DNA from 3 places in the Nocardioides daedukensis genome. Region 2 is predicted to be linked to each of the others. Evidence: predicted binding sites of a transcription regulator. Region 2 holds the regulator's gene; each other region holds the start of a gene.
The links. Region 2 encodes LexA, which represses DNA repair genes until DNA is damaged. Its sites were predicted from a motif close to TCGAACANNTGTTCGA; they were not measured.
Positions count from the first base shown of each region.

Region 1: BJ980_RS14945 (alpha-ketoglutarate-dependent dioxygenase AlkB) is a predicted target of LexA. The motif match lies at 3,974-3,989, and genes of this name have one in related genera.
Region 3: BJ980_RS05290 (HNH endonuclease signature motif containing protein) is a predicted target of LexA. The motif match lies at 3,734-3,749, and genes of this name have one in related genera.

Region 1 is NZ_JACCAA010000001.1:3,045,865-3,053,675, reverse strand. It holds gene BJ980_RS14960 (GntR family transcriptional regulator) at 1-453, opposite strand, end outside; gene BJ980_RS14955 (ABC transporter permease) at 516-3,056, opposite strand; gene BJ980_RS14950 (ABC transporter ATP-binding protein) at 3,062-3,877, opposite strand; gene BJ980_RS14945 (alpha-ketoglutarate-dependent dioxygenase AlkB) at 4,011-4,640, shown strand; gene BJ980_RS14940 (SRPBCC domain-containing protein) at 4,662-5,471, opposite strand; gene BJ980_RS14935 (FAD binding domain-containing protein) at 5,475-6,329, opposite strand; gene BJ980_RS14930 (xanthine dehydrogenase family protein molybdopterin-binding subunit) at 6,326-7,811, opposite strand, start outside.
Region 2 is NZ_JACCAA010000001.1:1,557,503-1,565,313, reverse strand. It holds gene BJ980_RS07740 (alkaline phosphatase family protein) at 1-722, opposite strand, end outside; gene BJ980_RS07735 (alkaline phosphatase D family protein) at 722-2,389, opposite strand; gene lexA (transcriptional repressor LexA) at 2,487-3,212, opposite strand; gene BJ980_RS07725 (LysM peptidoglycan-binding domain-containing protein) at 3,465-3,809, opposite strand; gene BJ980_RS07720 (ABC transporter ATP-binding protein) at 4,047-5,789, opposite strand; gene BJ980_RS07715 (ABC transporter transmembrane domain-containing protein) at 5,786-7,495, opposite strand; gene BJ980_RS07710 (hypothetical protein) at 7,564-7,811, opposite strand, start outside.
Region 3 is NZ_JACCAA010000001.1:1,074,057-1,081,867, reverse strand. It holds gene dprA (DNA-processing protein DprA) at 1-590, shown strand, start outside; gene BJ980_RS05310 (DUF6318 family protein) at 876-1,262, shown strand; gene BJ980_RS05305 (hypothetical protein) at 1,679-2,041, shown strand; gene BJ980_RS05300 (DUF6318 family protein) at 2,215-2,760, shown strand; gene BJ980_RS05295 (DUF6318 family protein) at 3,036-3,635, shown strand; gene BJ980_RS05290 (HNH endonuclease signature motif containing protein) at 3,764-5,404, shown strand; gene BJ980_RS05285 (tyrosine recombinase XerC) at 5,499-6,398, shown strand; gene BJ980_RS05280 (M23 family metallopeptidase) at 6,449-7,069, opposite strand; gene rpsB (30S ribosomal protein S2, sunset domain variant) at 7,525-7,811, shown strand, end outside.

The DNA.
Region 1 (7,811 bases), 1.5 Mb from region 2:
GACCTCACTGAGCCAGGTGTTCTCGACCGCGATCGGTACGCCGTCCGCGGTGCGGACCCTGCGCCAGCGCAGGACCGCGTCGCCCTCGGTCAGCCCGAGCGCGCGGGCCACGCCCGGGCCCGCCTTCTCGCGGCGTGCCACGAGCGTGCGCGAACCGGGCTCGAGGCCGCGTGCTCCCATCTCATCGGTGAAGCCGCGCAGCTGCCCCACGTGCGCCCGGGGCTCGGCCACGAACGTTCCCTTGCCGCGCACCCGCACCAGCAGGCCCTCGGCGACCAGCGACTCGATCGCTTGGCGGACCGTCATTCGGGCCACCCCGAAGCGGGACACCAGGTGACGCTCGGACGGCGCGGGCGCACCGATCGGACGATCGGCGATGAACTCGCGCAAGTAGTCGCGCACGACTACGTGCTTCAGCGTCGTTGTACGCCGATCCCCCACGGATCCTGTCACGGGAAAAGTGTAGGGATCTCGAGGGCCGGCGGTCCGCGGTTCTGCGAATCCGCCCGCGGTGACTACTCGGTCGCGATCGCCGTCAGCACGTCCAATCGGGCCGCACGCCGGGCCGGGAAGACCGCGGCCAGCACACCGAGCACGGCCGAGCCGATCACGAACCCGGCGAGCAGTCCCCACGGGATCGACAGCTCGGTGAGGCCCTGGTCGGTCAGCGCCTTGACCAGGGTGGACCCGAAGATCACACCCATCACCAGCCCGAGCACCGCGCCGAACACGGCAACGACGACCGATTCGAGCCGGATCATCGTGCGCAGCTGGCGTCGCCCGAGACCGACCGCCCGGAGCAGCCCGACCTCGCGGGTCCGCTCGATGACGGAGAGGCTGAGCGTGTTGACCACGCCCAGGATGGCAATCACCACCGAGAGGCCGAGCAGACCATAGATCATGTAGAGGAACTGGTTGATCTGCGCCTTCTGCTCCTCGGCGAAACCTTCCGGGTCCTTCACGGTGACCGTGGGCAGCTCGTCGGTGATCGCCTCGATGTCCTTGCGGACCGCGTCGTTGTCGGCATTGTCGGCGAGGTTCACGAAGACCATCGCGTCAAGCGGGACCTGGCCGCCCTTCTCCAGGGTGTCCGGGGAGACGATGAAGTCACCCGGGACTCCCCCGGCCGCGAAGATCACCGCCACCTCCAGCTCCTGGGCGCCGGCCTGGAAGGTCATCGGGAAGCTCTTGCCGACCCGATAGCCGTACTTCTCTGCCTGGTTCTCGCTGACGGCCACCTTGCCGGGCCCCAGGTCGGAGACCGACCCGTCGATGACCTCGAGGTTGAAGGCGCTGGCCATGTCCTTGGGATCGATCCCGAGCACGAACGCCGACCCGTTGCCGATCTCCGGATAACCGGTGCGCATCGAGGTGACGCCCTCGACGCCGTCGACCTTGCGCACCTGGGCGGCGATGTCGGGCGAGAACGGCTGGCCGACGACGTTCGAGATCACGAACTGGGAGGTCAGCGTCTCCTTGATGGCCTCGTCGGTGCTGGCCGAGGCCGACGCACCGAAGATCGACATCATCGACATCAGGGCCAGCCCGATCATCAGCGCGCTGGCGGTGGCCGCCGTACGTCGTGGGTTGCGCAGCGTGTTCTGTGCGGCGAGGTTGCCCACTGTGCCGAAGAGCCGGCGATAGATGACGCCGAACAGGTTGAGCAGCGGCCGCCCGAGGATCGCGCTCATCAGGGAGACACCGACCAGGACCAGCAGTGCACCGAGACCGATCAGGGAGAGGCCGAGGCTGCCCTCGCCCATGAACCCGAAGACCATCGAGGCGGCGCCGGCCAGCACCAGCACGGTGCCGACCACCAGGCGCCGGCGCAGGGTCGACTCCGGCATCGCCACGTCGTCACGCAACGCGGCCATCGGCGGGATCCGCGAGGCCCGGATCGCCGGGGTCACCGCGGCGACGGCGGTGACGACCAGGCCCACGGCGTAGGCCCAGAAGATCGTGGACGGCGAGATCGAGAAGACCGCCGAGCCGAGGTCGAGCCCGAACGTCGCGAAGAGCTCGCGCAGCCCCATCGCGAGGAGATAGCCCAGTCCCAGGCCGAAGGTGGAGCCGACCACCCCGACCGCGAGCGCCTCGGCGATCACCGAGCGGTTGACCTGCTTGCGGGATGCGCCCAGTGCCCTCAGCAGCGCGAGCTCACGGCTGCGCTGCGCGATCAGGATCGAGAAGGTGTTGATGATCAGGAAGATCCCGACGACCAGGGAGACCCCGGCGAAGACCAGCAGGAAGGTGGTCAGGAAGCCCATGATCTCGTCCAGGCTGGCCTTGTTCTTCTCGACGTACTCGTCGCCGGTCCACGCCTTGACGCCCTCGGGCAGCACCGCCTGGGCCCGGTCGGCCAGCTCGCGCTGGCTCACCCCGTCCTCGGCGTTGAGCGAGATCGCGTTGTAGGCGTCCTTGCCGTCGAGGAAGAGGTCCTGCATGTACGTCGCCTCGAGCAGAGAGAGCGTGGCGCCGTTGGTGCCGCCGGCGCCGAACTCCACCAGACCCACGAGCTCGGCCTCGACCTTGGGGGGCGTGGCGCCGGTGACCAGGGTGACGGTGTCACCGATCTCGTAGCCGGCCTTGTCGGCGGTGTCGACGTCGAGCGCCACCTGCTTCGGTCCGTCGGGCATCCGGCCCCGGTCGACGGTGAGGATCGGCTTGCCGGTCATCGACCGGGCCGAGGTGGGGTTGAAGGCGAGTCCGGGCGGGCCGTTGCCACCGATCACCTTGCCCTTCGTGTCGAGCACGAAGACCGACTGGAGCGAGATCATCGGGTGCACCGACTCGACGCCCTCGAGCTGCTCCAGCTCGGCGACCACGGAGGCCGGGATCGTGCGGTTGTCCTGGGCGGAGTCGAAGTCCCCTGCCCCGTCGTAGGCGATCTCGACGTCCGCGGTGGAGCCCTCGATGATGTCGTCGAACGTGCCGCCCATGGCGTCGGTGAAGATCAGCGTCCCGGCCACGAACGCGACGCCTAGGACGATCGCGAAGCCGGAGAGCGCGAGCCGGACCTTGCGGGCAAGCAGGTTGCGCCAGGTCACCTTCCACATGGCGCTCAGCCTCGCGCTGACCGCGGGGCGGCGGCATCGGAGGATGCCGGCCCTGTGGGCACAGGTGCCTCGTTCGCGAGCTCCTGCATCTTGGCCAGGATCTGGTCGCGGTCGGGGTTGCGCAGCTCGTCGACGATCTTGCCGTCGGCGAGGAAGACGACGCGGTCGGTCCAGGCGGCGGCGACCGGGTCGTGGGTGACCATGACGATGGTCTGTCCGTGCTCGTCGACGCTGCTGCGGAGCAGTTGCAGCACCTCGGCACCCGAGCGGGAGTCGAGGTTGCCGGTCGGCTCGTCGGCGAACACGATGCTCGGGCGGCTGACCAGGGCGCGGGCGACGGCGACGCGCTGCTGCTGGCCTCCGGAGAGCTCGTTGGGCTTGTGCGCCAGTCGCGAGCCGAGGTCGACGGTGGCGATCACCTGGTCGAACCACGCGCGGTCCGGCTTCTTCCCCGCGATCGAGATCGGCAGGGTGATGTTCTCCTCCGCGGTCAGCGTGGGGACCAGGTTGAAGGACTGGAAGACGAAGCCGATCTCGTCGCGGCGCAGCCGGGTCAGCGCCTTGTCGTTCATCCCGGACAGCTGGTGCTCGCCGATCTGGACCGACCCACTGTCGGCGCGGTCGAGGGCTGCGCAGCAGTGCATCAGGGTGGACTTTCCGGACCCGCTGGGGCCCATCACGGCGGTGAACTCGCCGGCGTGGATGTCGAGGGTGACGTCGTCGAGGGCCCGGACCTCGGCCTGCCCCACGCCGTAGGTCTTGACCAGGTTCTGCACCCGGGCTGCCGGCGCGGCCGTCCCGGTCGATGCGCGAGTTGTCATGGCGACAAACCTAGGCGATCCGGACCGGTGCGGGGCAAGTGCTTTGCCACCGGTTCCGGGGCGACTCAGGGTGAACCCCGACACCGGCAATATTGATCGAACGCGTGTTCGATCAACTGCTAGGCTGTCGCACATGAGCGTGCAGTTCCAGGCAAGCCTCTTCGATGCCGCACAGACCACGACGCCGGCGCTGACCGGCCTGGCGAGCACCCGGCGTACGCCGCTGTCCGCCGGCGCGTGGATCGACATCCGGCCGAACTGGGTGAGCGGTGCCGACGACGTCTTCGCCGCCCTGGTCGACGACGTGCCATGGCGCGCCGAGCAACGCCAGATGTGGGACAAGGTGGTCGACGTCCCGCGACTCGTGCACACCTACATGCCCGGCGACCCGCTCCCCCACGCCCTGCTCGACGACGCGCGCGACGCGCTCTCGGACCACTACGCCGACGAGCTGGGCGAACCGTTCGTGTCAGCTGGATGCTGCTACTACCGCGATGGCCGTGACTCGGTGGCCTGGCACGGTGACGACCTGGGTCGCGGACGGCACCAGGACACCATGGTCGCGATCGTCTCCTTCGGCGATCCGCGACGGCTCCAGCTGCGCCCGCGCGGCGGCGGGACGTCGGTCTCGTTCACGATGGGCCACGGCGACCTGCTGGTGATGGGCGGATCGTGCCAGCGCACCTGGGAGCACGCCGTGCCGAAGACCGCGCACGCCGGTCCCCGGATCTCGGTGCAGTTCCGGCCGCGCAACGTCTTCTGAGCGACAGGCCTGGTTGCGAAGTCAGTCGCGACAGCAGCGACAGCAACGGCGACGCCTGCGGATCCAGACCACCACGGCCAGCACGCCCAGGCCCGCGGCGATCTGCTTGCCGTAGGACTTGAGCAGGATCGGGAGCACGGTCGCCCCCAGGTCGAGCGCCTGATCGGGGGCGGGCGGGGCGGACGAGCCAGCACCCGACGAGCCCGAGGCGGCCGGTGGCGAGGTGGACGAGCCAGCGGCTGACGAGCCCGGGGCAGCCGCGGACGGCACCGGTCCCGGCCCGGAGGCCGACGAAGGACCGGAGTCCGGATCACCTCCCGGCGCGACCGACGCAGGCGCACCGGTGGGCACCGATGCCGGCCCGGCATCGACATCCGCCTCGCCAGCACCGCCGACCTTCGTCTTCAGGCACTCGACGAACTGACCGAGCAGCTTGTCGCTGATGTCCTGGATCACGCCGCGCCCGAACTGGGCGGGCTTGCCGGTGATGTTGAGGTCGGTCACCACCGTCACCCGGGTCTCCGCATCACTGACGGCGACCATCGTGGCAACGACGTCGGCCCCGGCTGTCCCGTTGCCACGCTTGTCCTTGCCCTTCGCGGTGATCTTCATGACGTGGGCGGCTTCGTCCTTCTCGGTGAAGCTGCCGGTGCCGTTGTAGACCAGGGCGATCGGCCCCAGCTTCACCTTGCAGCTGCCTGTGAAGGTGTCGCCCTCGATCGAGGTGACCGTCGCCCCCGGGAAGCACCCGGCCACCGACTCGAGGTCGTTGAAGGCCAGCCAGGTCTCGTCGATCGAGGCCGGCACGGTGAACTCGTGGGTCAGGTCCACGGCTCAGCCTCCGATCGCGGCGAGCACCGCGCGACGGGTGAGCACGACGGCGAGGTGCCGGCGATAGTCGGCGTCCCCGTTGAGGTCCGAGGGCGGGTTGGTGCCCTCCGCGACGCCCGCAACGGCACGGCGTACGGCGTCCTCGGTCGCCGGCTGACCTGCCAGCGCCGACTCCACCCCCTGCGCCCGCAGCGGCACCGACCCCATGTTGGTCAGCCCGATGCGCGCCTCGGCGATCGTGTCGCCCTCGGTGCGCACCGTCGCGGCCACGGCAACGATGGGCCACTGGTGGACCACCCGGACGAACTTCTCGTAGTGCGCACCCCAGCCGGTGTGCTTCGGGATCCGGACCGCGGTGAGGATCTCGTCGTCACCGATCGCGGTGGTCATGAAGTCCTCGAAGAAGTCGGCCGCAGCGACCGTACGCTCCCCGCCGGCCCCGGTGATCACGAACTCGGCCTGCAACGCGAGTGCCGGCGCCCCCAGGTCGCCGGCCGGGTCGGCGTGGGCCAACGCACCGCCGAACGTGCCGCGGTGTCGGATCTGGGCGTCGGCGAGGTGCTCGACCGCCCGCTGGATGAGGTTCGCGTGCTCGGCGATCAGCGGATCCGTGCGTACGTCGGCATGCGTGGTCATCGCGCCGACGACCAGGGAGTCGCCCTCGTCGCGCACGCCGCGCAGGCTCTCGATGCGACCGAGGTCGATCACCCACTCCGGCGCGTTGAGCCGCATCCGCAGCACCGGCAGCAGGCTCTGGCCGCCGGCGATGATCTTGGCCTCGTCACCGTGCTCGGCGAGCGCCGCCAGGGCCTCCTCCAGGGTGGCCGGGGCCAGGTAGTCGAACTGGGCCGGGATCATGAGTCTGCTCCGTCCGTGCGGTCAGCGGTGCCCTGGTTCCCGGACGCGGGATCGAAGTGCGGCGCGGCCGCCTCCGTGGTCGGTTCGCCACCACCCCCACCGGAGTCGTGGATCGCGCGCCAGACGCGTTCGGGAGTGCACGGCATCTGGATGTCGTTGATGCCGAAGTGGCGAATGGCGTCGACCACGGCGTTGACCACGGCCGGGGTCGAGGCGATGGTGCCGGCCTCGCCCACGCCCTTGGTGCCGAGCGTGTTCGTGGTGGCCGGCGTGGTGGTGTGGTCCACGTCGAAGCTGATCGTGTCCGCCGCGGTGGGGACCAGGTAGTCCACGAAGGACGCCGAGACCAAGGTGCCGGACTCGTCGTAGACCGCCTCCTCCCAGAGCGCTTGGGCGATTCCCTGGACCAGCCCGCCGTGCACCTGACCGGCGACGATCAGCGGGTTGATCACGTTGCCGATGTCGTCGACGCAGGTGTACTTGCGCATCTTCACCGCACCGGTCTCGGTGTCGATCTCCACCGCACACAGGTGAGTGCCGTGGGGATAGTTGAAGTTCACCGGGTCGAAGGTGGCATCGCTGTCCAGCGACGGCTCGACACCATCGGGCAGGTTGTGGGCCGCGAAGGTCGCCAGGGCGATCTCGCCGATCCCCATCCCCTGGTCGGTGCCACGCACGGTGAACCGTCCGCCCGCGAAGTCGAGGTCGTCCGCAGACGCCTCGAGCAGGTGGGCCGCGATCGGCTTCGCCTTCTCGACCACCTTGTCCGCGGCCCGGACCAGTGCCTCACCGCCGACCACCAGCGACCTGGAGCCATAGGTGTCCAGGCCCTTCGGCGTCACCTGGGTGTCGCCGTGCAGCACCTCGACGTCCTCGAACGGCACTCCGAGCCGGTCGGCGACGATCTGGCTGAACGCGGTTTCGTGCCCCTGACCGTGCGCCGAGGCGCCGGTGAGCACCTCCACCTTGCCGGTGGGCAGCATCCGTACGCTCGCGTGCTCCCAGCCGCCGGCGCCGTAGTCGAGCGAGCCGAGCACCCGCGAGGGCGCCAATCCGCACATCTCGGTGAACGTCGAGACCCCGATGCCCAGCTGGACCGGGTCCTTGGCCTCGCGGCGCCGCGCCTGCTCCGCACGCAGCTCGTCATAGCCGAAGTGCTCCTTGGCCAGCGCGGTGGCCGCCTCGTAGTTGCCGGAGTCATATTCGAGCCCGGCCACCGAGGTGAACGGGAACTCCTCGTGCTTGATCCAGTTCTTCTCCCGGATCTCGAGGGGGTCGACGCCGAGCTCGACGGCCAGCTCGGTCATCATCCGCTCGATGGCGAACGTCGCCTCCGGACGTCCGGCACCGCGATAGGCATCCGTCCAGGCCTTGTTGGTGAGCACCGTCTGGACCTGGAAGCGATAGCTGGGGAACTTGTAGATCGCGTTGTACATGAACGCGCCCAGCACCGGTACGCCGCCGCCGATCAGCGCCACGTGC
Region 2 (7,811 bases):
AGGGCTGCGCGGCGCGCGAGCTGCAGCGTCGTACCGGTCAGGTCGGCATGGCCCACCCGGTCCACGTCGCCGAGGTTGACGAACATGAACTCAGGGTCGTGGGTGGTCACCATCTTCTTGGCGGCCTCGATGGTGAACACGTCGGGGGCGTGGTTGGTGATCGGGATCAGCGGCGCGGGCTCCCAGCGGCGGGTGGCCCGGGTGCCGAAGATGCCATAGAGGTAGTCCTTGCTGAGCACCGTCGCGGTGGTTCGGCCGCTGCGGTTGATCTGGGAGATGATCGTGTCGGCACGCAGGTCGCTGGGCCGGTCCATGTCGCGCACGACCTTGGCGTTGCGGTCATAGATCGAGTTGGCCGGCACTCCGGTCTTGTCCGGCCGCATCCCGGTCATCATCATCACGTGGTTGGGGATGGTCTCCATGATCGGCAGGGACCGGGCCCGGGGGAAGTTCATCCCCGAGTCGCGCAGCCGCTTGGTGTTGGGCATCAGGCCACCGCCGATCTCGTCGGGACGGCAACCGTCGATCACCAGCACGTAGCAGCGCTTGCGGTTGAACGGCGCGGCCGTGGCAGGCGCCGCACCCAGGGCGCTGGAGAAGACGAGTCCGGCACCCCCGGCACCGGCGACCTTGAGCAGGGTACGACGATCCGCGGTCACCGCTTCCTCGCCGGTGGCGAGGTCGGGGATCGCGGCGAACCCGGAGCCGTTGTCCTCACACATCACGCACCACCCACCGGGGTGTGGACGCGGCGCAGCTGCTGGGTGCCCGCGAGCGTCTGCCACGAGGCCTGCCAGGTGAGTCCGGTGCTCTTCACTGCTCTGTCTCCGATTGCGTAGTAGTCGCACTGCACCCGGGCCGAGGTGACGTCGAGGACCGAGTAGCCGTGGTCGTCGAAGTTGAGGTGGCGGATGTGTGGGTTGGCGGCGGTCAGGATGGTCTCGACCGCGACCGATGCGGTCCGGCGCTGGACGCCGAGGATGTCCTTGAGGTTGTTGCTGGTGACCGAGGTGCAGACGAACTCCACGCCGGCATTCTCGCGGACCACGGGATAGCTGCCCGGGTCGAAGGGGAGCTCGCACGCCCAGGCGGAGTGGATGTCGCCGGTGAGGAAGACCGTGTCGGTGATCCCCTGGTCGCGGATGTGCTCGAAGAGCACGCGGCGATCGTGGGTGTAGCCGTCCCACTGGTCGATGTTGTAGGCCACGCCGTCCTCGGGCAACAGCTTGGTGACGTCGTTGATCGGATCGATCAGCGCGTCGGGGACGGTGCCGAAGGTGACCGGGGCGATCATCACCGGGTTGCCGACCAGCTTCCACTGGGCCCGCTCGCTGGTGAGGTTCTTCTTGAGCCAGGCGAGCTGTTGTGCGCCGGCGATGCTGCGTTCCGAGGAGCTGGCCTCACCGGAGGCAGGTGACTCCACCGGTGTGCTGCGATAGGTGCGCAGGTCGAGCATGCTCAGCTCGGCCAGCTGGCCGAAGCGCAGGGTGCGGAACAGGCGGGTGCCGTCCCCGAGTGCGGCAGTGCCACTCATCCGCACCGGCATCCACTCGTCGTACGCCCGGTGGCTGCGTGCACGACGGGTGAGCCAGCTGCCTTCGCTGGCGTCGTGGTTCTCGGCACCCTCCTTGTTGGCGTCGTTGGTCACCTCGTGGTCGTCCCAGGTGACGATGAACGGATAGCGGGCGTGCAGCTCCTGCAGGTCGGCGTCGCGCTTGTACTGCGCGTGGCGCTGGCGGTAGTCGGCCAGGCTGACCATCTCGCGCGCCGGCGCGTGCTTGCGGATGTCGACGTTGTCGTTGCCGTAGCCGTACTGGCCGGGGCCGTATTCGTAGATGTAGTCGCCGAGGTGGACGATCGCGTGCAGGTCGTTGCGCTTGGCCAGGTGGCGGTAGGCGCTGAACCAACCGGCCTGCAGGTTCGAGCACGAGACCATGCCCAGGCGCACGCGGCTCGGGGTGGAGGAGTGCGCGGGGGCGGTGCGGGTGCGGCCGACGCGGCTGAAGCGGCCCTTGTAGGAGAACCGGTAGAAGTACCACCGGGCCGGCTGGAGCCCGGTGACGTCGAGCTTGACGGTGTGGTCGTCGCTCGCACCGGTGGCGATCCGGCCCTTCTTCACGATCCGCCGGAAGGCCTGGTCGGTGGCGACCTCGTAGTCGACCCAGACCCGCGGGCCCTTGCCCGAGCCGGGCGTGGAGGTCGACGTCGGCGTGACGCGGGTCCAGATCACCACCCGGTCCGGCATCGGGTCGCCCGAGGCCACGCCGTGGGCGAAGTAGGCAGAAGCGCCCGAGGCGGTGGACCCGCTTGCGGCCACGATGGTGGCGGTGCCGGCGGCGGCTGCGGAGCCCTTGATGACGGTACGACGATCAACGGATGCGGTGGTCACGCCTCATTGAACGACGGCCAAGGCCTCAAGGTGACGCCCGACGGATGTGAGAACCAATCGTTCACCAGGACGTCGCCGATTGGTTCACACCTTTGGTTCACACCTTGCGCAGCACCGCGGTGACGACACCGAGAATGGAGGCGTTGTTGCCGTCGATCGGGTCGTAGGCGTCGTTGTGCGGCATCAACCAGACCTGGCCGTCCTTGCGCTGCAACGTCTTGACGGTGGCTTCGCCATCGATCAGGGCGGCGACGATCTCGCCGTTGCGGGCGGTCTGCTCCTGGCGGATGACGACGTAGTCGCCGTTGCAGATGGCCGCGTCGATCATCGAGTCACCGGAGACCTCGAGCAGGAACAGGGTGCCGTCGCCGACCAGGGACTTGGGCAGCGGGAAGATCTCCTCGACGCGCTCCTCGGCGAGGATCGGGCCACCGGCAGCGATCCGGCCGACGATCGGGACGTAGGTCGCAGCCGGCATGGCGTCGCCGATGCCGGTCTCGTCGTAGTCGACCTCGTCGGCGCTGCCCACGGCGCGGGATGCGGCAGCGGTCTCGGGCATGAAGACCTGGATGGCGCGGGGGCGGTTGGGGTCGCGCTTGATGAAGCCCTTGGCCTCGAGCACCTTGAGCTGGTGGGAGACCGAGGAGGAGCTGGTCAGTCCCACCGTCTCGCCGATCTCGCGCATGCTCGGGGGATAGCCGCGGGTCTCGATCGACTCGCGCAGCGTGGTCAGGATCCGCTGTTGGCGCGGGGTCAGGCCGGTGGCGTCCGGGGGCCCGTCGGGTAGGGAGGTGACCTTTGCCTTCGGGTCCTTCGGTGCCATGGATCTGCCTTCCGCTGTGCTGGTCGTCCTGCAAGAGGGGTGCTGCGCCGTGTTGGGTCTCACGCTAGCCGTCGGAGGCGGCATGTTCAAACACCTGTTCGAACGTGTCGCGGCGTCATGTCGCGGTGTTCTGGGCGGTGAAATGCGCCGTCGTGAAATGCGCCAAGGGGCGGGATCGCCCGGATCCCGCCCCTTGTCTTCCCCATCTGCAGGCCGGGGTCGAGGCGACCTGCAGAAAACTGTGGTGTCCGGTCAGTCGGTGACCGGGACGTGGATCTCCTGGCCGGCGACGAGCATCGACGAGTCCAGGGCGTTGAGGTCCTTGATCGTGGCCATCATGTCGCGCACGCTGCCGTCCTCGGCGAGGTCGGACGAGATGCCCCAGAGGGTCTCGCCATAGCCGACCATGATCACCTCGGTCTGCTGCTCGGAGCCCGACTCGTTGTTGCTTGCCACCGAGGAGGTTCCGAGGAACACCGCGCCGGCCAGCACGAAGAGCAGTGCGGCGACGAAGACCACGAGGCGGCCGCGACGGGTCAGGCGAACCTGCGACGTGCGGAAGCTCGGAATGCTGGGGGTGAGGGTCATGGTGCTCATCAGAAGACCTCCGGGGAAGGGGGTTGGTCGGTGTCGAGCTATGTCTAATGGCGACCACCGACAACGGGTGCCGCTCGATCAGACGTTCGATCGAACACATGTACGAAGTTAGAGCACCTGTTCGAACAAATCAAGCCCCGGGCGAACAAATGTTCGATGCGTGTCGCGGACAGAATGCGAATTCACGACGGGTCGGCGACAAAGGGCAGGGAGCGGCGAAGCGGGGACGGCGGAGCCTCAGCTGGACCAGGCGGCCCAGAGCTCGGCATAACGACCGTCGGCCGCGAGCAGCTCGTCGTGCGAGCCCTCCTCGACGACCACGCCCTCGTGCAACACCAGCACCCGGTCCGCGGTTGCCGACTGGGTCAGGCGGTGGGCGACGACCAGGGCGCCACGTCCCGAGGTGACCGCGAGTGCGGCCTCCTCGAGCTCGCGCGCGCCGGCCGAGCCTGCCTCGGCAGTGGCCTCGTCCAGGACGACGTACCAGGGATCGGCCAGTGCGATCCGTGCCAGCGCCAGCTGCTGCGCCTGGGCAGGTGTCACCGGGTGCGAACCGGTGCCGATCACGGTGTCCAGGCCCTCGGGCAGCAACGAGACCCAGCGGGACGCGTGGACCAGGTCGAGGGCGGCGAGGACCTGGGCGTCCGTGGCCGAGGCGTCGACCAGGGTCACCGCCTCGCGCACGGTGCCGGCGAAGACGTGGAAGTCCTGGCTGATCAACGCCACCCGCGAGCGGAGCAGGGACGTGGACAGGTCGCCGATGGCGGTGCCGGCCAGGGTGACCGAGCCCGACGAGGGAGGCAGTACGCCGGCGGCGATGGCACCCAGCGTGGTCTTGCCAGCACCGGTCGCGCCGACCAGTGCGACCCGCTCGCCGGGAGCGATGCTGAGAGAGACACCCGACAGCACCGGACGTCCTGGCACATAGGAGTGGTCGATGCCGGTAAGCACCAGTGGTCCGGGCGCTTCGGGCAGTGACCCCGGGCGCTCGGGAGCATCCGGCAGCAGGGAGACGCCGGCCAGTCGGGAGAGCGAGGCGCCCGTCGACTGCACCGCGTCGAAGATGTAGAGCAGCGCGTTGATCGGGTTGAACAACCGGTGGAAGTAGAGCGCCGCCGCGGTGACCGCGCCGACCGAGGTCGAGTCGGCGCGGACCAGCCAGAAGCCGGTGGTCAGCACCAGCAGCAGACCGATCAGCTCGGCCCGGTTGGACCGGGCGCCGAAGCGGGTGAGCAGCCGGAACACCGTCATCGAGATGTCACGCGCCTGGGCGGATCGGTTCTCGATCGTGGCGACCTGGCCCGAGGACATCCCGAACGCGCGCACGGTCGCGGCGCCCTGGAGCCCGCTGACCATCACCTGCGCCCGCTCGCCCTGGGCGACTCGCTCGCGGGCATAGAACGGTCCGGACTTCGGCAGGTACCACCGCAGCGCCATCGCATAGAACGGCGCCGCACCCAGACCGGCCAGTCCGAGTCGCCAGTCGAGGGCGAAGAGGCCGACAGCCGTGAACGTGACCAGGACCAGCGAGTTCACCAGGGTCGGCACGATCTCGGTCAGCGAGTTGGCCACCGTCCGGGCGTCGTCACCCACCCGGGAGAGCAGGTCACCGGTGCCGGCCTCCTCCACGCGCGCCGAGTCGAGGGCCAGTGCCTTGTCGAGCACGTCCTCGCGCAACGTGGCAAGAGCAGGCTCACCGGCGCGGGCGAGGAAGGCGACCGAGGCCCAGGTGAAGAGCCCGCCGGCGACGGCTGCCGCCGCGATCACGAGTGCGGCCCGGGTGATCTCGCGTTCGGGTGCGCCGTCGATGACCAGGTCGACGATCGTGCCGAGCATCCACGGTGCGACCAGGGCGCACAGCCCGGCCAGGATGAACGAGGCGATGGTCAGCAGCAGCGGGAGACGACGGCTGGCCACCAGTCGCCACGCCAGCCGGGCGGTCTCCTGGCGCGAGGCGATCGGGAGGATGTTGCGGCTCATCGCAGCACCACCTCCGCATAGGTCGACTCCGACGCAAGGTCGTGGTGGGTGCCCTCGGACTGCACACGGCCCTCGGCCACCAGCACCACGCGGTGGCACTGGGCCAGCAGGGCGGGGGAGGAGGTGATCAACCAGGTCGTACGTCGTGACGCGCCGGCCGTGCGCAGCCTGCGGATGCCCTGCGCGATGCGGTGCTCGGTGACTGCGTCGACCGCGGTGGTCGGGTCGTGGAGCACCAAGATGGGGGCATCCATCGCCAGGGCCCGGGCAAGCGCGATCCGCTGGCGCTGGCCGCCGGAGAAGGTGGCACCGTCCGGGGTGACCGGCTGGTCGAGTCCTTCGGGGACCAGGGACACCACGTCGGCGCAGGCCGACGCATCGAGCAGCAGGCCCAGGGCCCGCTCGTTGAGGCGCCCGGTCGGGTCGACGTTGCTTCGCAGGGTGCCCTCGAAGAGGTCGACGTGGTGCGGGTTGACCAGCAGGTGCGCCTCGCGTGCGGAGCTGCTCAGGTCGCGCAGGGGGAGCCCGCCGAGCGAGATCGTGCCCGAGGTCGGTGTGATCGACCCGTTGACCAGGCCCATCAGGGTGGCGGCCGCGGTCGGGTCGGTGACGGCGATGCCGAGGATCTCCCCGGGCCGAGACGCCAGGTCGACCGCGTCGAGCCCGGGCGCGCTGACACCGCTCAGGCGCAGCTCTGCGGGGGTGAAGACCGGGCTGGACTCGCCCTCCTCGACCAGTCGCGGTGAGGCGAGGAAGTCGACGATGCGTCGCGCGGAGGCGTGGGCGCGCGCCGTGTGCGCGGAGATGTCGCCCAGCATCCCGAGCGGTTCGGCGAGGAACTGGGTCAGGCCGACGACCGCGACCAGCTCGCCGATGGTGATGTCGCCGGAGAGGGCTCGGTGCCCGGCGACGAGCGCGACGGCTGCGAGGAACAGTCCGGCCAGGCCCTCGGTGAGGCCGGCCATTGCGCCATAGGTCGACGTACTCCGCACCGACGCGTCACGCGCCCGTCCGCTGAGCACCCGATAGCGGGCGCCTGCGACCGGTTCCGCGCCGATGCCCTTGAGCACGCGCAGGCCGCGGACCAGGTCGGTGGCCACGCCGGTCGCCTCGGCGACGGTGGCCTGTTGGTGCTCGGTGTGGCGCGAGATGCGCGGGGTGATGACCTGGGTCAGCAGCAGCACGGTCGGTACGCCGATCACCACGACGAGGCCGAGGACGAGGTCCATCGCGAGGAGGAACCAGGAGGCCCCGACGATCGAGATGACCGCGGCGATGGTGAAGCCGGTGGAGCGGATGAACTGCCCCACCAGCTCGGCGTCGGCCGTGGCCAGCGAGAGTGTCTCGCCCGGACGGAGTGCTGTCTTGGCACCCCGTGGGTGCAGTGAGTGGGCGGCGATCTCGACCCGGATCCGGTGCATCTCCATCGACACGACGTGGAAGCCGATCCAGGCGCCGTACCGGTAGCCGTAGGACAAGAAGCCGAACAGCACGCACAGCGCGAGGCCCCAGATCACCATCTGGTCGACCTCGCCGGTGGACACGGCACGGTCGATGGTCAGGCCGATGAAGACCGGGACGAGGGTCTCGCAGGCCTGCCACAGGCTGAGCAGGGCATAGGAGCCGAGGAGTTTTGCCTTGTTGCGTCGCAGTCCCCGCAGCAGCAGGGCCCACGCAGAAGCAGGCGCGGCTGCCGAATCACTCACGGGCAATGGCTATCACGTGCTGGTTAGTGTCGCCTAACTTGTCTCGCTGGCCCGTCCTGTGGCCGGGCTCAGCGAGCCGCGCGCTTGCCGCCGGGATAACGCGGGTTCGGCACCCGCTTCGTGTCGTTCTCGTCGGTGCCGATCGCGGCGTGGGAGCCGGTGGTCTCGTTGGTGTCGGTGTTCTGGGTGGCTCCGGGCTGACGCTGGGTCGGGGGTGCGAAGCTCTGGCTGGCCCCCTTGGCTGAGTCAGTCACTGCCTCGGTCTCCCGGGTCTCCCCGGCGTCCTCGGGCGGGAGAGGGAAGAGCCGCCGGGAAC
Region 3 (7,811 bases), 480 kb from region 2:
GTCTCGACCGCGTCTATCCAGCCGCACACCAGAACATGATTCGTTGGATCGGCGAGCACGGGGCTGTGGTCTCCGAACTTGCGTTGGGGTGTTCGCCGATGCGCCACCGGTTCCTGTCGAGGAACCGGATCATCGCCGGGTTGTCGATGGGCACCGTGGTCGTGGAGGCGGCGATCAGGTCAGGTGCGCTGAGCACAGCGAACTGGACGACTCGGTTGAGCAGGCCGTTGATGGGAGTTCCCGGGCCGGTGACGAGTGAGACATCGGCAGGTGTGCACCAGCTGATCCGCACTGGGGCGGCCACCCTGGTCACCAGGGGAGAGGACGTGCTCGAGCTCATCGGCATCTCGGGCGACCATCTGCTCCTCGAGCCGCGGGCCCCCGAGCAGCCGCGAGATCGGTTGAGCCAACGAGAGGCGCAGGTGCTGGACGCAGTTCCGGCCGCCCAGGAAGTCGGTCCCGAGTCGATTGCGCGCGTCGCCGGCCTCAGCGTGAAGACGGTGGAAGAGACGCTGAGGATTCTCCTCGACCTGGGGTTCGTGAGCACCGGTCGGGACGGTTGGCGACTGACTGAGCTCGCACGATGCTGACCGTCGGAGTTGTCCACAAGCCGACTCTCAGGGCTGTTCGGGGTAGCAATGATCGGCCTATTGTGTTGCCCGGCGTCACCGTTCCGGCGTCATCTCGGGGAAGAGGACGGTCAGATGAAATCAGTGCGACACGGACTTGTCGGACTCGCGTGCGTACCGCTGGTGTTGCTGGCTGCCTGCGGGGATGGCGACTCGAAGTCGGATGAGCCGACGCCCAGTGCTTCAACTTCGGGGTCGGAAAGCTCGTCCCCGAGTCAAGAACCTGCTGATCTTCCAGCAGATGAGGTGAAGCCCGAAGCCTTCGCTGCTCTTTGGATCGACGCCTACAGCGTGGCGACCGATACAGGGGACACGCGTCAAATGCGTGCCATGAGCTCGCCCCAGTGCAAAACCTGTCAGGCACTCGCCGAGCAGGCGGAGGACGTATACGGGGCTGGTGGGAGCATCACCGCAAACGGGGTGACTAATGAAGTCACCGATTACAGGCGATCTGAAGAGTATTCGGACAATCATCTGCTCCTCCAGCTGCGAGTGAAGTCGGCTGCGGGCGTGACGTTGCCTAAACGGGGCGCCAAAAAAATTCCCTTTGAGGCGGTAGATACCTGGTGGGACTTCGAGCTTAAGGTAGTCAATGGAAAGTGGCGTGTTCAGGAAGCAGGTTTCACGCCATGAGGATCTTTGTCGTTCTGATGTTGGCTATCTGCTCCTGGACCACCTCCTTGAACACCTCGGCAGGAGCGTTGGAAGGTTGCCCCCGGTCGAGTTGGACTACGTCCGCTGTTGTTCACAAAGGTCTCAAAATCGGTGTGGAACAGGTCGAAGATTGCCGTGAGGAACCCGCGGCCAAATGGAGACCTCTCACAGCCGCAGAAAAGCAAGGGACCGGGTACGAACTAGGGTTACTCGAAGCGATCTGCCTCCACCCATACGCGTCACTGAGTGACCCGAGTCGAATCGAATACTTCGGGGAGTGTGAATCTGCGAGCGGTCCCAGTACTTCGGTCCTGGTTCGCCGAGCTTTCCAAACTCTGACGATCCCGAAGTCGCAGATCGTTATTCAGCCGCCGGGCGGAGTGACGTTGGTAAACATGGACACCTTGTTCCGGACTGACGCCGCGCCATACGAAGAATCGATCACGTTGATCGGTCGCGATGTGACACTCAAGATCAGCCCGACTCAGTTCATCTGGAACACGGGTGACGGGGAGTCGTTCACGACGACCACTCCGGGTGTTACCTACGACAGGAGCCGTTCGAAGTCGGACTACGTGTCCTACAAGTACCTCAAGCCGGTCAAGAAATTGAGTCCGAGCGTGAATGTGGTCTGGGGCGCCCAGTACAGCGTCGACGGCGGTCCCTGGCAGACAGTCGATGGCACTGTCACAACGACTGGCCCGGGCGCGCCACTTCGTGTCCGCGAAGCGGTCCCGGTGCTCACCTCTGGCGGCTGACTCGACGCCCGTAGCCCGTTCCGAGCGTGAGCAATCGGAGAGCTTTGAGGCTGTCTCCGAGCTATCCACAGGAAGCCGCCGAGGCGTCCCGGGGGAGTGCAGATCCTCCTACGCTGGTTCGAGGCGCCGACGTTCCGGCGCCATCTCGGGAAGAGGACGGTCAGATTAAATCAGTGCGACACGGACTTGTCGGACTCGCATGCCTGTCCTTGTTGGTGCTTGCGGCGTGCGGGGACAAGGACTCGAAGACCGACGAGCCCGGCTCGCCGAGTCCGTCGGCGTCGGCGTCATCCCCGAACGCGGCCGCACTACCGGAAGATCGACCGGCGGACGAGATCACCCCCGCTACCTTCAGCAGGCTGTGGATCTCCCTGTACTCGGACGCCACGACGTCCGGTGACACAGCCAGACTGCGACGGCTAAGCCTGAAGGACTGTGAGTTTTGCGAGTTCTTTGCCAAGGACCTTGAGGACATCTACAAAAGCGGCGGGGAGATCGTCCCCGAGGGGGACGCACACAAGATCGTCGGCATGCAGCCGGCAGTCGAAGGACCAGATGGCAAAACGCGCGTCGAGTGCACAGTTCGCAGTTCCGCTGCGAAGATGACTTTGAAAGCTGGGGCCCCACTCAAGAATTTCGAGGCCGTCAATCGGCATTGGGAGTTTGTCTTGGTCAAGGATCAGGGCAAGTGGCGGATAAGTCAGGTGACGGCCCAGTGAAAGGGGCCGCCGTAGTCTTAATGCTTGTCGGCTCTTGGGTATGTGCGCCTTCTCCGTCCGAGGCAGCGGAGTGGAAATGAGTGAGCGGGGAGCTTGGAGGTCGTCTCCCGAGTTATCCACAGGAAGCCGCTGAGGCGTCCCGGGGGAGTGCGGATCCTCCTACGCTGCTGCGAGACGCCGACGTTCCGGCGTCATCTCGGGAAGAGGACGATCAGATGACTTCAGTCGGACAAGGTTTCGTTGGGCTCGCTGCGACTGTCATTCAGTGTGTGTCGATGGGGAAGGTGCGCCGGTGGTGTGCCGCCCCCATCGTCGCAACGATGATGGCGGTGTCAATGACTGGCTGCGCAGACGACGAGGATTCGAAGTGGCGGTTGTTGGGGACCGATGCGCTGCCGTCGAATCACGATGACTCGCGCATGCCGGGCATTTCTCCGGGCACTCATCGAGCCAGCGAGGTAAGCGGCGCCGCCTTCGTCACCGCCTATTTCATCGAGAGCGGGGTGGCCGGCCATACAGGAGACACCACAAAGCTGAAATTGATGGCAGATCCCGGGTGCCTCGCCTGCGCCGCGACGGTGGGCGCTATCGAGGAGTTCCATGCCGCCGGCGGCACCCAGAAAACTGACGGACAAGCACACACCGTGACCTCGATCGAGATGCTCGGCACGACGGAGTCCGCTGGGATTCGATATGACGTGACGATCCAGGTCAGCGCTGGGCGGGCCCGCAAGTCCGCAGACGACGAACTCTTCGAATTCGAGGGAGAGCAGCAACGCTGGTTGGTGGATGTGACGATCACCAACGGCGATTGGAAGATCGCCGAGATTGGCTACCCGGACGGCGCGGAGCCTGACCTGGGGTTGCGGTTGTAGGCCGATCCTGTCGGTGGCTCGTGATAGTGGCCGGGAGGTCCAAACCTCCCTCTGACCTGCGAAAATAGTTCTCCACAGATTGCCAGAAGGCCTTGTCGACGAACAAACGTTCGACCTAAAATCGGGTCATGAACCCGGCCTCTGAACTCCCCACATGTGAGACCGCTGACGCGGTTCTCGGGGACGCGGCGCGACTGCGCAGGGTGGCCGACGATGCCGAGCGCGGCATCCTCATGCGCGCCGTGCAATGGGCAGACCTGCACCCAGCGCCGGAGGGGGACGACCCTGCTCCGGGTGCCCGCGATGAGGCGAGTGGTCGCGAGTCTGATGCGCACTCGGCGCGTCCGGCGGTGGCATGGGACAGCACGGCCGAGTTCGCGCTGAGTGTCGGCATCCCGCCCTCGTTCTCCGATCACTTCTTCGACCAGTGCCTGGAGCTGCGCCACCGCCTGCCGAGGACCTGGTCGCGCGTGCTGAGCGGAGAGCTGACGGCATGGCGGGCCCGGCGCATCGCAGACGTCACGCTGAACCATCCCGTCGACGTGGCCACTTACGTGGACGAGCACGTATGGGCCATCGCCCACAAGGTCGGGCTGATCACCCTGGCGAAATTGCTCGACGAGGCGATGCTGGCGCTCTATCCGGAGGAGCGTGAGCGCGAGCGCCTCGACGCGCTCGACAGGCGGCAGGTGAGACTGCTCAAGGACATCTCCGCCAACGGCGTCGCCACGATGATCATCGAGGCCGACCTGAAGGACGCCTTGGACTTCAATGACACCGTCTCGAAGTTGGCGCACCTGCTGAAGGAGGCCGGCTGCGAGGAGCCGCTGGACGTACGCCGTGCGCTGGCGATCGGCATCTTGGCCGATCCGGGCCGCGCGCTCGACCTTCTCGAGGGGAGCGGTGAGTCGGAGGGGAAGACGCCACGAGAGCGTCGCAAGAAGATGACGATCGTGCTGCACCTGGCCGATGCGGCGCTGAGCGGTCTCGGCGGCGGACACGTGGGCCGGATCGAGCGTGGTGCCAAGCCGATCTCCGTCGAGATGATTCGCGACTGGTGTGGGCGCACGGACACTGCCGTGACGGTGCTCCCGATCGTCGACGACCGTGACCACGTCGACGTGGAACGCTACGAGATTCCCGATCGGCTCACGGACCAAGCCGATCGCCGCAGTCCGTGCTGCGTCTTTCCGTGGTGCCACCGCTCATCAGTGGCCTGCGATCACGACCATGGTGTGCCGTTCGGCGCCGGAGGCATGACCTGCTCGTGCAACATCGCACCGCTGTGTCGTCGCCACCATCGGCTCAAGACCCACACCGCCTGGTCCTATGACGTGCTGGAGCCGGGTGCCTATCTGTGGCACTCGCCCTTCGGTCGCACCTACTTCCGCGACAACCTCGGTACGGCGGACGTCACGCTCCCCGGCGAGGTCGACGACCACAACGGTTGTTTCGATACCCGCGATCCCGATCTGGCCGGAACCGGCCCGGACACGGCAGGCACTGGCCCGCCGGGGATCGATCCGGAACGTCTTCGACAACGAGTCGCGCGGATGCGCGAGCGGATGGCGCGCGTCCACGACGTACGCGGCTGTTCCCGGGTGGTCCCGGACTTCCAACCCACCGATTTCCTGCCCTGGGACATTACCGACGATGATGACCCAGCCACTGCTCCGCGTCGGCCCGGTGAGCCGGTCCCACCGGGGGAGCGTGACTGGCAGCGCAGACCGATCGTCGAACAGTTCGACGACACGCCCCCACCCTTCTGATGACCGGCACCACCCGCGCACTCCACACCCTTAGTCTTCGGGTGTGGAGTCACGCGCGTCAGTAGATGAGGTTCCGGAGCATCTTCCGGAGCCGATGGCGAGAACCCTTGGCGACTACGAGCGCCACCTGGTCTCCGAGCGCGACCTGACCAGCCACACCGTCCGCGCCTACACCGGCGACATCGCCTCGATGCTCGCCCACGCGGCGAAGCTCGGACACCAGGACGTGACCGGAGTCGACCTGCGGACCCTGCGTAGTTGGCTCGCCAAGCAACAGAGCATGGGCAAGTCGCGAACGACGATTGCCCGGCGGGCCACAGCCGTACGTGTCTTCACCGCTTGGCTGGCCCGCACCGAGCGGTCCGCCAGCGATGCGGGCAAGCTGCTGGCGAGTCCCAAGGCGCACAAGACTCTCCCTGACGTGCTGCGCGCGGACGAGGCCAAGGATCTCGTCGAGCAGGCCGCCGCGCTGGCCGACGACGACAGCCCCGTCGGCGTCCGCGACGTCGCCATTCTCGAGCTGATGTATGCGACCGGCATCCGGGTCGGCGAGCTCACCGGGCTCGACATCGACGACGTCGACTTCGACCGCAACGTCATCCGGGTGCTCGGCAAGGGGCGCAAGGAGCGCACGGTGCCGTTCGGTCAGCCGGCGGCTGCTGCGCTCAAACGCTGGATCGATCGAGCGAGGCCGGCCATCGAGCAGGAGGGTGCCGGGCCGGCACTCTTCCTCGGGACGCGCGGGAAGCGGATCGACCAGCGTGCCGTCCGCACCCTGGTGCACAAGCGCATCGCCGACGTCGACGGTGCGCCCGACATCGGGCCCCACGGACTTCGGCACACCGCCGCCACGCATCTACTCGAAGGTGGCGCAGACCTACGGACCGTCCAGGAGCTCCTCGGTCACGCCTCCATGGCCACCACGCAGATCTACACCCACGTGACGACCGAGAGGCTCCGCTCGGCCTACCGCCAGGCGCACCCACGCGCCTGAGGCGTCAGTCGCGTGCCGGGACCAGCAGGCGAGTCGGACCAGCAACTTCGTCACTGACCCGCCTTCGACGGCCACAACAACGTTCCGAGGCCGGGGACCACCGACGCAGCCCCACCAGGAGACTCGCCGTTCATCTCACTGGGCAAGGTCGGGGCGGGCAGCCCACCCGGGGGGAGTAGGCGCACGCGCGCCGCCCCGACCAAGTCAAGGGGATCGAGATATGCCGATCCGCGCAGCCAACCCCAGTGCAGGCACGCCGCCGGCAGGCAGTGAGAGCCGCGCAGCTCCAGCCTTCCGATCACCTCACCCGCGCTGACCGGGTCCCCGACGTCGACACTCGCCACCACCGGCTCGTACGTCGTGCGCGTGTCGCCGTGCTCGACGCTCACCACCCCACGGCCCGCGATCGACCCCGCAAAGCTGATCGTGCCAGGCAGGGACGCACGCACGGGCTGCCCTGCCGAGCCGTTCAGATCCACACCTCGGTGACCGGCGCCCCACTTCTCCGTCGGAGGGGCGAATCCACCGACGACAGCGGGACGTGGATCAAGCGGCCACACCCCTCGTGTGGGCTGCTCGCCACCGGGGTCGGCGAATGCGCCCGACCCGCCGCCGACGGCACACGTCAGCAGCATTCCGACAAGGAGTCCGAGAAGGGCAACGATCCGCATGGGAGCACCTTGCCGGGCGCCGGGAGTCGGGGGAGGAGGACCGACGTACCCTGTGGAAAGCGCCTCCAAGAACGGCCCCTGTGGACGAAATCCGGGCCGCCCCTGGTCGGGCACACCGAAGACCGAGGGAGAGGGCCCCGCTCGATTGGCCGGGAGCCTCCCGATTCGACTACTCTGATCACCGCAATCCATCCGTGGATTGACTTCGCACGCTCGCAGACCACGACCCACTCCCCAGGACTCGATCAGGGGAGCGGGAGCGCCCGTGGGCGACGTTCCTCAGTGTCGGTCGAAGACCGAGTCGGAACGCGCGCGGCGTCAGGGCGACCGGCACCCGTCGGGAGCAACGAACTGAAAACAATGCTGGCCGAACACTGGCCTGCCTCTCCGGAGCGAACCGGGGCACAAGGCAGGCGGCATCGGTGTGGAGCCACACAACAGGAAAGTAGAACCACATGGCAGTCGTGACCATGCGCCAGCTCCTCGAGAGCGGCGTCCACTTCGGACACCAGACCCGTCGCTGGAACCCGAAGATGAAGCGCTTCATCATGACCGAGCGCAACGGCATCTACATCATCGACCTGCAGCAGTCGCTGGCCTACATCGACCGCTCGTACGCCTTCGTCAAGGAGACCGTCGCCAAGGGCGGCGTCATCATGTTCGTCGGCACCAAGAAGCAGGCGCAGGAGGCCATCGCCGAGCAGGCGACCCGCGTCGGCATGCCCTACGTCAACCAGCGTTG